2 regions of the Bacillus cihuensis genome follow, and region 2 is predicted to be linked to the other one. Evidence: riboswitches for the same ligand, from Rfam matches in the RefSeq annotation. Region 2 holds a riboswitch; the other holds the start of a gene.
The links. Region 2 has a riboswitch for thiamine pyrophosphate ahead of thiW (energy coupling factor transporter S component ThiW). Riboswitches for the same ligand answer to the same signal wherever they lie in the genome.

Region 1 (6,131 bases), 2.0 Mb from region 2:
AATTAGTTCAACAAAGTCTTCTAAACTACCGGGTAATGTAGGTGGCATAAGATTAAATCCGTCAGCCACACCAGCTTCAAACCAGACTTCCATCTGATCCACAATTTCGTCGGGTGTACCTATCAGCGTGTGATGTCCACCGCCTGCATTAAGATATCCTAATAATTCTCTTACTGTAGGTTGTGTATCATTAATAATTTCTAGTATCGTTTCGTAACGTCCAACTGGACCAGTAAATTCTTCTACTGGGGGTAATTGAGGTACTTCTTTATCAATTTCCCACTTAGAACAGTCTTGTTGAATAAAGAAACTCAACTGTTTTAAAGCTGTTTCAAGAGGTAATTGCTCATCTAATGCTGCTTTTTTGGCTAAAGCCTCTTCATGAGTATGACCTATATAGGTTACTAAGCCTGGAAATACTTTAATATGTCTATCGCTGTCTTCGCTTTGTTTAACTTGTTCATCTAATTTTTCACGAAATTTTTTTGCTTGCTTTAAGTTCCACGACACTGAATAGACTGCATCGGCATATTTTGCGGCTAATGCAATGCCTTGTTTAGATGCTCCTGCTTGCATTGATACTGGTTTACCTTGCGGACTTTTTGGCGTAGTGGATGGGCCATACACTTTAAAATGGGTACCAATGTGATTAAAAGGCTGAATGTTTGAAGGATTTATCAATTTTCTTTCTTCTCGATGATGTAGAAACTCATTACTGTCCCATGAAAGAAATAACTTATTCATTAAAGCAGCAAATTCATCTGCCTTCTCATAGCGTTTGTCATGAGAAGGTAGTTCTTCCATACTATGATTTAACGCCTCTAAATCAGTCATTGACGTAACAAGATTCCAACCAACACGTCCTTTTGTAATATGGTCTAAACTTAATAGTTGTCGTGAAGCTGTGAAAGGATTAGAAAAAGTACTTGAAATTGTTGAAACTAATCCCACATGATTTGTCACTTGAGAAATAGCAGTTAAATTGACTACCGGATCAAACCAAAATGCCGGCATATCACTAGAATCTTTACCTTGAAATGATTGATTATCAGCAAAGAATACTGCGTCAAAGTAACCCATTTCTGCTAACTGTGCTAAAGATTGGTAATAAGAAATGTCTCCAATACGTTCAACGCTTGAGTCAGGCATTAACCAAGCAGCTTGATGGTGTCCACAACCATACAGCAAAACACCTAGGTGCAGTTGTTTTTCTTTAGTTTTTGTCATTTGTTTACACCTCAAAATACATCATTATTAATTGTCTTGTATACTCCTTTTTTTGAAGGATTATCTATGTTAATTTAAGCTATTAGTTCATGGTCAAACCGCCATCTACTGTGAAATTTTGACCTGTAATACCGTTGGCATTTTCCGAAGATAAATAAGCGACCATGTTGGCTACATCTTGAGGTGTGGTCACCTTCTTCAATGGCGTTGATTGAGCAATTAAATCGAATACTTCTGGTGTTGTAACAGCACTTGCGTCAGTCGTTTTTAATAATCCACCTGAAACTACATTCGCTTTTATACCATATATCCCTAATTCAGAAGCGATATTACGTGTAAAACCGATTAATCCAGCTTTAGCTGTTGTATATTCGTGGTAGGGTACAACAGGATTTTGATATAAATTAGTACCTATACCTATAATACTCCCATTTTGCCGTTCAATAAATTGAGGTATGACGCTTTGAACTACATTAAATGATGCTTTTAAAGTACCATCTAGTTGTTTTTGATAATCATCCCAAGTGAGTTCTGTGAAGGGTTTCTGTTTGTTTGGATCAAATTTGAAGTCTACTAATGCATTGTTGACTACAACATCAATTTGACCAAAATATTCCGTTGCTTTTTTTATCAAGTTATCTACTTCTTTACGATTTGTTACATCAGCCCGAATTGCAATAGCATTCTCTTCACCAATCTCAGAAACGAGCTTCTCAGCAGCATCTTGGCTTTTATAGTAATTGATAACCACTTGAAATCCTTGTTGTGCCAATGTCTTTACAATAATTGCTCCTAAACCTCTACTACTACCAGTTACTAATACTGTTCTAGTCATCATAACAACTCCTATGTTTTTTAATTTTGATGAAACTTAAATAATAAAATGATAGATAAAATAAAAAATACGCAACCTTCCCATAGGAAAGTTGCGTAAAAACAAATAACTACATAGTAAGAATAAGGCACAATCGCTCTTTAAGTATGTATTAGAGTTTACACTTTCCTACGCTAGTTTCAGCTAGTTCAGGTTCAAAGGGTTTGAGGTAATCCTCATCTCAGTTAAATAACACCCCTAGTGCATATATTTAAGTTATATTCAATGTTATAGTTTTAAGAAATTTCTGTCAAGTAAATATGGCTAGTTAAAGTATTTCTATAACTTTGTTATATGGATCTCACGCATTTCTTTCACATATGTTCTGACAGTACTTTCCCTAATCACCAAGTCAGGATAACGCTTCAGGAGCCAATCTCTGATTTTTGCTGCACTAAGGTGCGGATACTCTTCCAGCCAGGCAATAATCCAGTCTCGATAAGATGCTAACTTTCTAGGTTTTCGATGAGGGCCTTCTAAAAGTTTTTTAGTCTCCTCAAATCATCTGTAAGTATTTATAGATCGTAGGTCGTGACACTTTAAGTTCTTTTGCGATTTGTGACTTTCTAAACTTTTGCACATACAATTGATGAATCTGTACATACAACATAAATTTCTCCTCCAAAATCCTCCCCTCAATAAAATAACATTTATTATTAGTTTACTAGAGTTTTAAATTGATGAAGCAAAAGTGTAAAATTCAGACTAGCGAAAACTATTAACTTCATTCTAGCGTTTACATCTACTTCTTTTTCATTAACTAGACCCATTAATCGAATAACTTAGAGCTTCTTTCACTTCCTAATAACCCCTTCTCTTTATTCCAGAAAATGGCCCGATTATTGAATAGATGACTCGCATTTCTCAATCAATTTCTTGTCCCTTTACAACAAACAAATTTTAAATGATCAAACTGTATATATAATTCACGTCCTTTGAATAGAACAGAAAGGCTACTTCTTCCATAATGCTGCTTATTTGTTGAGATTATGCAGATGTTTGTTACCCCGTTCTAAATTTAAACGAGGTAAAAATATAGTTGTTTTATTTTGATGTAAGATTCTTCACTAAACTAAAAAATATAACTATAAAGTCGTTAAAAAATCTATATTTTATTAAACAATAGCGCCCGACTGTGGAACAACTCATTACAGGAAGGCTGGCCTTGTAGAAGTAATTAAAGACCAAATCACATTTGCGATTTGGTCTTTAATTTCATCCTCTTTCCAAAAAATTATCTATTTAGTATTAACATTCCATCGATTTTTTTCAAGTGCAGCCTGTTCATTAACCACATCTTTTTTCAATTGCATAGATAGAATGAATCCTAAAAGCAAAAGTCCGCAGCAAAGCAGTAATGCAGACGGTATGCCTCCCATATGGTCAATCATCCAGCCGCCAAGTCCGGGTCCTGCCAGCTGTCCAACGGCAAAAAAGACCGTAGAGTAGCCTAATGCGATCGGAGCGTATGATTGATGAATCTGCTCTGTTGAAAGCGCCAGAATAAGTGAAAGCATGCCGACAATTGTACTGCCCCAAAGAAGCTGGCTGATGCCAAAGCCAATATATTCTGGATAAATGACTGGAAACACCATCGAAACAGCTCCAATAAACAGTGTAATAAGCAGCGATTTCTTCCGGCCGATTTTATCTGAAACCGCGCCCCATATTGGTCCGCTAAATATCGAGATAAAACCGCCTAACGCCATAATCCGGCCAGCAGAATAGCGGTCAAGATTCGCCTCTAACATAAAACTGAATAAGAAGCTTTGCGGGATTAAATAAGCAAAGCCAATCAATCCATAAATAATTGCTACAGTAAGGACCCCTTTATGCAAATAGACTTCACGGATTAAGGATCCGCTTTTTTGAGCCTTCTTGCGTAAAGGGACGGGAGGATCCCGCAGGATAAAGTAGGCACAAACGACAGACAGCAAGGAGATTATCCCATATAAAATCCACAGGCTGCGCCAGCCATTATTTGAAAACCATGCGGTAAAATACGGGATGAGCAAGCTTGATATAACAGTTCCCAAGCCTAATCCACTGAGAAGAAATCCGATCATCAGCCCTCTTTGCTTCGGAAACCAACCAACAACAATATTAACTAGTGGCGTATATGCAAACGCCGTTCCGATTCCAAGTAGCGCCATTCCTGCCAAACAAGCAAGATAACTTTGTATCATCGAAATGAAAAACAGCCCAAAGGCAACAAGCAATGTCCCGAGAATGACTAATTTCTTCGATCCCCACTTCGATGCTAAAATACCGGCAAAAAGAACCATCCCTAAATAGCCGATTGATGTTGCCGTCCCTAACAGACCAGCCTGTGCATATGTAAGCGATAAACTTTTTTTCATAAATGGCATCAAAATACCATAAGACATTCTCCCAAAACCTTGAACACTTATCGTAACCATTATGCTTGCAAAAGCATACTTCCAAATTTTCAGGTTATCACCAATCATTTAACACCTCAAATCTATTCGTGTTTGCACGTATATAATTGTTTTAGGCTCTAACCGTTTAATTTTAATAATAAAGAGTAAAATATTTTTAAATATTTAGATAATAGAAACTCTTTTTTCTAACATAACTCTATTGTGTAAACATTTAAATTGGAGTTTAATTACAAAGTTTATGCTATTAGTCATCATATTTTGTATTAACTGCATAATTACATTGTTAATCTGCGATAAAAATAATTCCAAATAATGAATGTTAAATGGCCTAATTGTTGTATAGAATGACTCGCATTGGATTTCAAAGCTACATTGAGTTAATAGTCCATGCAATTCTTTATCCTCACCCGAAATGGGGTTGCCACTTTTACAAAAAACTATAAAATCTTTCACGTCCATTTTTATTAATCACCTCTCTTCAATATCAATCGTTATTTCGATATTTCCTGGATCGTTTTCTAATATTTCGACTCCCTCTGTGATTTCGCCGATTTTTACAAGACCACTGATATACTCATTACAATCTTAATAATAGATGACTAATGTTTGCCACTGAAGCGGTGCTACTAATTAAATCTGGACGTATTCAGCAATTACAATATTTCGATAAGCCCTTCTGTTCCATGCACGCGAATTCGTTGCCCATCTTTTATCAGATTGGTGGCATTTTCCACCCCAACAATTGCTGGTAAGCCATATTCACGTGCGATAACTGCTCCATGGGTCATCAGTCCACCAACTTCAGTGACTAGGCCTTTTATGGATACAAACAATGGTGTCCAGCTAGGGTCAGTAAAGGAGGTGACTAATATATCTCCATCCTCTAGATCAGCATCTTCTATGTTTAAGATGACACGTGCTCGTCCCTCTATAACACCGGAAGAAACAGGTAGACCTACAATAGCTTCGGCTGGGAGATTTTCTCGTTTGTACTCACCTACAATGATTTCACCATCAGACGTGATTACACGTGGCGGAGTTAGTTTGTCATATAATTTGTACTCGTCTTTTCGTTTGCTGATGATCTGGTAATCTAGTTTATTTGTGGATATGACTTCGTGAAGTTCTTCAAATGTGAGATAGTATAGATCTTCTTTTTCATGAATAACGTTGGCTTGTACGAGTTGTTCGGCTTCTTTCAGTAAAGCCTGCTTATATACGAAGTAGCGATTAATCATGCCGTATTTTGGATATTCCCTAAACCCGCTGAAATTCCGGATTAGGTCGATCATTCGTTTTGTTTCTCTGGCTTTTTGTTCACCATCCGGAAATTTCTTCAATCGATCTAATAACTCTTGTTCTTTTTTCAAAGCAACTTGCCGCCCCTGCTCAAATTTCCGATTGCTTGCATTAGGCTCAAAGTTTTTGATGTTATTGAGAATCATAGGGACAAGTATAGTTGGTTTTTCTCTCCAACGAGTTTTAGTCATATCGATTTCTCCGGTACATCGCATTCCGTATTTGCTGAGAAAAGCTATTATTGCGGCTTGGATTTCCTGTCCACCATCAAACTTAACCAGTTCATCCAAAAAGTTATCATCTTTTACATGTTGTAAAAAATCAATTAT
Region 2 (6,131 bases):
CAAAGGAAGCGGCAGCAATGAAAAGAGAGAATCTTCCGCTTTCTTCTTTGACTGTTGGGATTGTAACTGTTGATATCGATGAGGATTCATTGAAAAGAATAGTTCCTGTAGTAGGGAAAGTAATCGATTTATTAGTTGAAAATGATGCGACAGTGATGATGGGACTTACAGATACTTTAGAGCCGGCTGGTTTATTATTGGCAGAACGCACAAACAGTCAAGAGGCAAAAGATAAACTAAGAAAGTTGGAAGAAGGATTACACCGGAAACGTTGGAAAGAAATTCATAAAGACCAAAGTGCTGCTCGCAGTTTCTCAAAAGAAGAAAAATTATTAGCTGCTCTTGAAGCTCAAATGACAGGGACTAGTCCAATTGAAAGTCTACTTGGCTATAATGAGAAGCCGAAAGAGAAAGGGCTACATCTTATCGTTGGTACGAGCAATATGGTAGAGACTTTTTCTAATATGGCCTCAAGTGGATGTAATCTAGTGATCGTTGTGAGTAGCCGAGGAATCTTGACAGGTTCAGTCGCTCTGCCGTGTATGACAATTACACCGCAAAATCCATATGGCTCATTTGATGAACTAGTCGATTATACAATAACCGAAGAGGATCCTTCTGTTCAAGTGGAAAAAGTCATGAAAGAGCTAGTAGAAATCTCTTCAGGAAAACAAACGAGTCTTGAAAAGTTGGAACTAGGCGAGTTTTCTATTCCACATGTAGGAACAACATTTTAATAGAGGAGAAGGAGGATGGGGAATGGACAAAAAATATAATGCACTCAAATTAAATCCGAACGACAATGTGGCAGTTGCATTGAAAAATTTAAAATCAGGCGAGCTGCTTTCTATACAAGGTGAAAAGGACCAAATAAAGGTGATGGAAGATATTTCATACGGGCATAAAGTGGCTACCTCTTATATTAAGAATGAAGGAAAAATCATGAAGTATGGAGAGTGCATGGGAATTGCGACAGCAGAAATATCTCCTGGGTTTCATGTCCATGTTTTCAATGTTCGTGGTCTTAAAAATGAAGAAAGAGATCATTCTTTTATAGATCATGTTGATACATTCAGTTCTTGAAAACTAATTGAATAAGGTAATTATACGCTCAAATTAATTGAGGAAGGGGCAATACAATGCAAACATTCGAAGGGTATCGAAGACCAAATGGCAGTATAGGGGTCAGAAATCATGTAATTGTCATGAATACAGTAGGTGAATTGGCGAGTTTCACCAAAAAAATAGCTCAGCTCGTTCCAGGTGTGATTCCAGTCGTCCACCAAGGAGGGCAAGCTCAGTTCCCCGAAGATTATAAGCAGACAATCCGGACTTTAAAAGGGACTGCGGGACATCCAAATGTAAGTAGCGCCCTATTTTTAGGCATGGGTGATGACCCACTTGCAAAAGAGCTTGAAGAACTTTTAAAAGATGAAAATCATCATGTTCATGCCATTTATTTTAATAAAGATAAGCCTGTTAGTGAGGTCCTTAAAGAAGGGAAACAATGGCTAGAAGAAGCAATGGATAGAAGTAAAACTGAAAAGACAGAAACAGCTGATGTTACTGAGCTAATCATTGGACTTGAATGTGGTGGATCAGATGCATGGTCAGGGATTACCGCAAATCCGGCGATTGGAGCATGTTCCGATTTTATTGTAAGAGATGGCGGGACTAGTATTCTAGCGGAAACAACAGAAGCCATCGGTGCCGAACATATTTTGGCAAAGCGAGCCATAGATCCTGAAGTAGGTAAGAAATTTCTTAAAATAGTAAAAGAATATGAAGAAAGAATCAAAGACACGGGTGAAGATATTAGGTCAGCAAATCCGACTCCAGGAAATATGGCAGGGGGATTAACGACCTTAGAAGAAAAATCTTTAGGTTGTATTAAAAAAGGCGGAAATTCAACGTTAATGGAAGTAATTGATTACGCCGAAGCACCATCGAAAAAAGGGTTTATCTTCATGGATACACCTGGATATGACGTAGAATCGGTAGCCGGCCTTGCGGCTGGTGGAGCACAGATTGTTTTATTCTCCACTGGAAAGGGTTCTCCAACAGGCTCACCAATCGTTCCTGTCATCAAAATTGGCACAAATCCAAGACTATATGAAATCATGTCAGAGCATATTGATGTGAATGCTGGAAAAATAATCGAAGGGAAAAACACGATTGAGGAAATAGGCGAAGAAATTTACCAAAAAATAATGGCAACAGCGAATGGTTCGATGACTGCATCTGAAAAACATAAAAATCAAGAATTCGCGATTTGGAGATTGGCAGAAACGATATAAAGGGATCATGAACGAAACTAGCTCTTTGCTCGTAATTTAGTAGGTTAATTTAGTTAGACTAAAATGACAACTATAACTTATGAAATGAGCTAGATTAATAAAGTATGCCACAAAATAAGTAGATTTAACGTTTTAATGGGGAAAATTTCAAGTTAGAATCGTGGTTGAAAGAAGAACTGAGCTAAGAGGTTATCTGAAAACACCCATAAGCGTCTGCTCTAAAGCCCAACGATGAAAAAGAAAAAGGTTCAGGGCTTATAAACTGTATCACCTTATGAAGGTTGCGGCACGGAGCTGAATTTGCAGAGCCCCGCACCTTTTCCGCAAAAGAACGTTAATTGCAAATTTTCAGGCATTGCATTTTTGCTTCAACATGGTATGATGACAGTAACTAAATATACATTGCACTAGGGGAGTCTTTAAGAGGCTGAGATGGAACTTTGTTCTAGACCCTTTGAACCTGAACCGGATCATGCTGGCGGAGGGAAGTGGAGATATTAGCTTAGCTAGTTTATATGTGAATATCTACCCCTTTCCTATTTCAGGAAGGGGGTTTTTGGTTTTGTTTAAAAGTTTCGTTTTCTCACTACAACGATTTTCCTAGCAAATGTATAAAACAGATGAAAAGGAGATGAAATGGTGAATTCGATTAGAAAACTTTCACTTACTGCCATGATTACAGCATTAACAGCACTGACTAGTTCCTTTGTTTTTATTCCAATGGGTTTTGCTAAAATCTTTCCGATCCAACACTTAGCGAACGTATTAACGGCCGTTATGTTAGGGCCTGGCTATGCCATTGCTCAAGCTTTGCTCGTCTCAATCATTCGAAACATGGCAGGAACGGGTTCTATCTTTGCTTTTCCAGGCAGTATGATTGGGGCTTTGCTTGCAGGACTATTATTCAGGTATACAAAAAAGATTGGTTTTGCTTGTCTAGGTGAAGTTATAGGTACGGGGATTATTGGGGCACTTGCTTGTTATCCACTTGCCTTGTTGTTTTTAGGAAAAAAAGTTGCTTTGTTTGGCTTTTTACCCGCATTTTCAATTAGTTCTTTAGCAGGCGCAAGTATTGCGTTTATATTATTAAAGGTTTTCTTGAAAAATAAATATTTGGAGGGGTTACTATATGAAAACAGCACTTACAATCGCAGGCTCTGATTCAGGAGGGGGAGCAGGAATTCAAGCTGACTTAAAAACATTCTCTGCACATCATGTGTTTGGTATGTCTGTTATCACAGCTGTTACCGCCCAAAATACGGTAGAGGTTCGTTCGATTCAAACGATGAGCAAAGAAATTATTCGCGACCAGATATCAGCAGTGTTCGACGATATTGAAGTTCATGCTGTGAAAATTGGGATGCTTGGTTCGGCTGAAACGATTGAAACGGTTGCCAAAACGCTACATACATATAAGCCGCAGCATATTATCCTTGATCCAGTCATGATTTCTAAAAGCGGGCATCATCTACTTGAAATGGACGCTGTAGAAGCATTGAAAAAGCTATTGATACCAATGGCAACGATCGTGACTCCGAATCTACCAGAGGCGGAAACGTTATCAGGGAAAACGATTCAATCCAAACAAGATATATATGAAGCTTGCCAGATCATCGAGCAATTAGGAGCGAGAGCAATCTTGTTAAAAGGAGGACATTCTGCCGGAGATCCAAACGACCTTTTTTATGATGGAGCTAATTATATATGGTTAAGGAGTGAAAGAATTTCAACGAAAAATACTCATGGTACAGGCTGTACACTTTCATCAGCGATTGCCGCTAACTTAGCAAACGGACTTGGAATCGAGGATGCAATCCGTCAAGCAAAAGAATATATTACGCAAGCTATCCGTGACAGCTTTGCCATCGGAAAAGGACATGGGCCAGTCAATCATTTCTATCAATTTCAGAAAGTTCATCAATCATAATGGAACTTCCATCAATGTTTTTTTACCTTCGCACTGACGGTTCGTTAATGCGGGATAAAGTGAAACTTCAATTAGTGGGGCATCCCCTACTAATTGTTAGTTGAACCAATCGGGCTTTTACGGGCAGTTATCTCCACACGCTTCTTAGATTTCTCTAAGCCCTGAAGTGGAGGTTACTGCCCGTTAATGCGGGATAAAGTGAAACTTCAATTAGTGGGGCATCCCCTACTAATTGTTAGTTGAACCAATCGGGCTTTTACGGACAGTTATCTCCACCTACGCTTCTTAGATTTCTCTAGGCCCTGAAGTGGGGGTTACTGCCCGTTAATGGGGGATAAAGTGAAACTTCAATAAGTGGGGGGCATCCCCCACTAATTGTTAGTTGAACCAATCAGGCTTTTACGGGCAGTTATCTCCACCTACGCTTCTTAGATTTCTCTGAGCCCTGAAGTGGGGGTTACTGCCCGTTAATGGGGGATAAAGTGAAACTTCAATAAGTGGGGGGCATCCCCCACTAATTGTTAGTTGAACCAATCGGGCTTTTACGGGCAGTTATCTCCACCTATGCTTCTTAGTACCTCTAAGCCTTGAGGTGGGGGTTACTGTCCGTTAATGCGGGATAAATCTGGAGGGGATTATTATGCTAAAAAGAATTGAAGTATTATTTAAGAAAGTTCGAAATGTAAATCCACTTGTTCATCATATAACCAATTCTGTCACAATCAATGATTGTGCGAATATTACTCTTGCTATTGGCGGCTCTCCTGTTATGGCATCAAGTGTGAATGAGGCCGCAGATATGGCGAAAATCGCTCATGCACTAGTCATCAATTTAGGGACGCTGAACGCGGATTCCTGTGAAGCAATGATTCTAGCTGGAAAAGCAGCTAACTCTGCTAACATACCGGTTATACTTGATCCTGTTGGAGCTGGGGCAACACCTTATCGAATCGAGATGGCTGAAAAAATTCTTCAAGAAGTGAAGATGAGCATTATTAGAGGGAATGCCAGTGAAATTTATAGTTTAATAGGAGGCCAAAGTCAGACAAAGGGCGTGGATTCAGGTATGGTGTCTCTTTCAGGAGCGGACCTTGCTGTCAAAGCAGCAGTAGAACTAAACAGTACAATCGTTGTAAGTGGTAGAACAGATGCAATTAGTAACGGTGAAACGACTGTTATAGTGAACAATGGTGATCCCCTATTGACAAAAGTGACAGGTACAGGCTGTATGGCGACATCCTTAATTGGCAGCTTTGCTGGCGTAACAGATCAGATGCTTGACGCAGCAGTAGCGGGAATATCTGTCATGAGTATTGCTGGCGAATTAACGAAAAGCAAGCTATTAGAAGGAGAAGGAACAGGTACTTTCCGAGTGAAATTAGTCGATACGATATCACTGATGAACGGAGAGATTTGGATGAAGGAGGTACAAATAAATGAGTACGCTACGAGATAATCTTAGTCTTTACCTTGTCACAGAAGAATCAATTCCGCTTGAGAAACTTGAGCAAATTATTGAAGAAGCTATTCTTGGAGGAGTTACAGCTGTTCAATTAAGAGAAAAAAACTCGGATGGAAAAATCTTTTATGAAAAAGCGTTAAAAATTAAACAATTACTTGCCAACTATTCCATCCCGCTTTTCATAAATGATCGCGTGGATCTTGCACTTGCTGTCGGAGCGGATGGTATTCATATTGGGCAAGGTGATATTCCTTTATCTGTTGTGAAGCAATTAGTTCCTATGTCTATGAAGATTGGCGTCTCCGTTAAAAATGTCCAACAAGCCTTGAAAGCTGAGGCAGACGGAGCTGATTATATTGGGGTAGGTTCTGTCTTTCCAACTTCAACAAAAAAAGATGCTTCGATGCTACAGCATGGAGTGCTTAACATGATTTGCCAAGCTGTT

Region 1: it holds a riboswitch for thiamine pyrophosphate, as region 2 does, so the genes downstream of both, V179_RS0107225 (3-oxoacyl-ACP reductase) here and thiW (energy coupling factor transporter S component ThiW) in region 2, are expected to answer to the same signal.

The regions. Positions count from the first base shown of each region.
Region 1 covers NZ_KI632495.1:296,762-302,892, reverse strand. Annotated here, with positions in the region: gene V179_RS0107230 (LLM class flavin-dependent oxidoreductase) at 1-1,227, opposite strand, end outside; gene V179_RS0107225 (3-oxoacyl-ACP reductase) at 1,310-2,062, opposite strand; TPP riboswitch at 2,211-2,311, opposite strand; partial or broken gene V179_RS29800 (helix-turn-helix domain-containing protein) at 2,396-2,711, opposite strand; gene V179_RS0107210 (YbfB/YjiJ family MFS transporter) at 3,340-4,569, opposite strand; partial or broken gene V179_RS27315 (PEP-utilizing enzyme) at 5,157-6,131, opposite strand, start outside.
Region 2 covers NZ_KI632495.1:2,257,527-2,263,657, reverse strand. Annotated here, with positions in the region: gene V179_RS0116635 (UxaA family hydrolase) at 1-737, shown strand, start outside; gene V179_RS28185 (UxaA family hydrolase) at 760-1,083, shown strand; gene V179_RS0116625 (UxaA family hydrolase) at 1,140-2,297, shown strand; TPP riboswitch at 2,697-2,801, shown strand; gene thiW (energy coupling factor transporter S component ThiW) at 2,937-3,458, shown strand; gene thiD (bifunctional hydroxymethylpyrimidine kinase/phosphomethylpyrimidine kinase) at 3,427-4,224, shown strand; gene thiM (hydroxyethylthiazole kinase) at 4,865-5,680, shown strand; gene thiE (thiamine phosphate synthase) at 5,661-6,131, shown strand, end outside.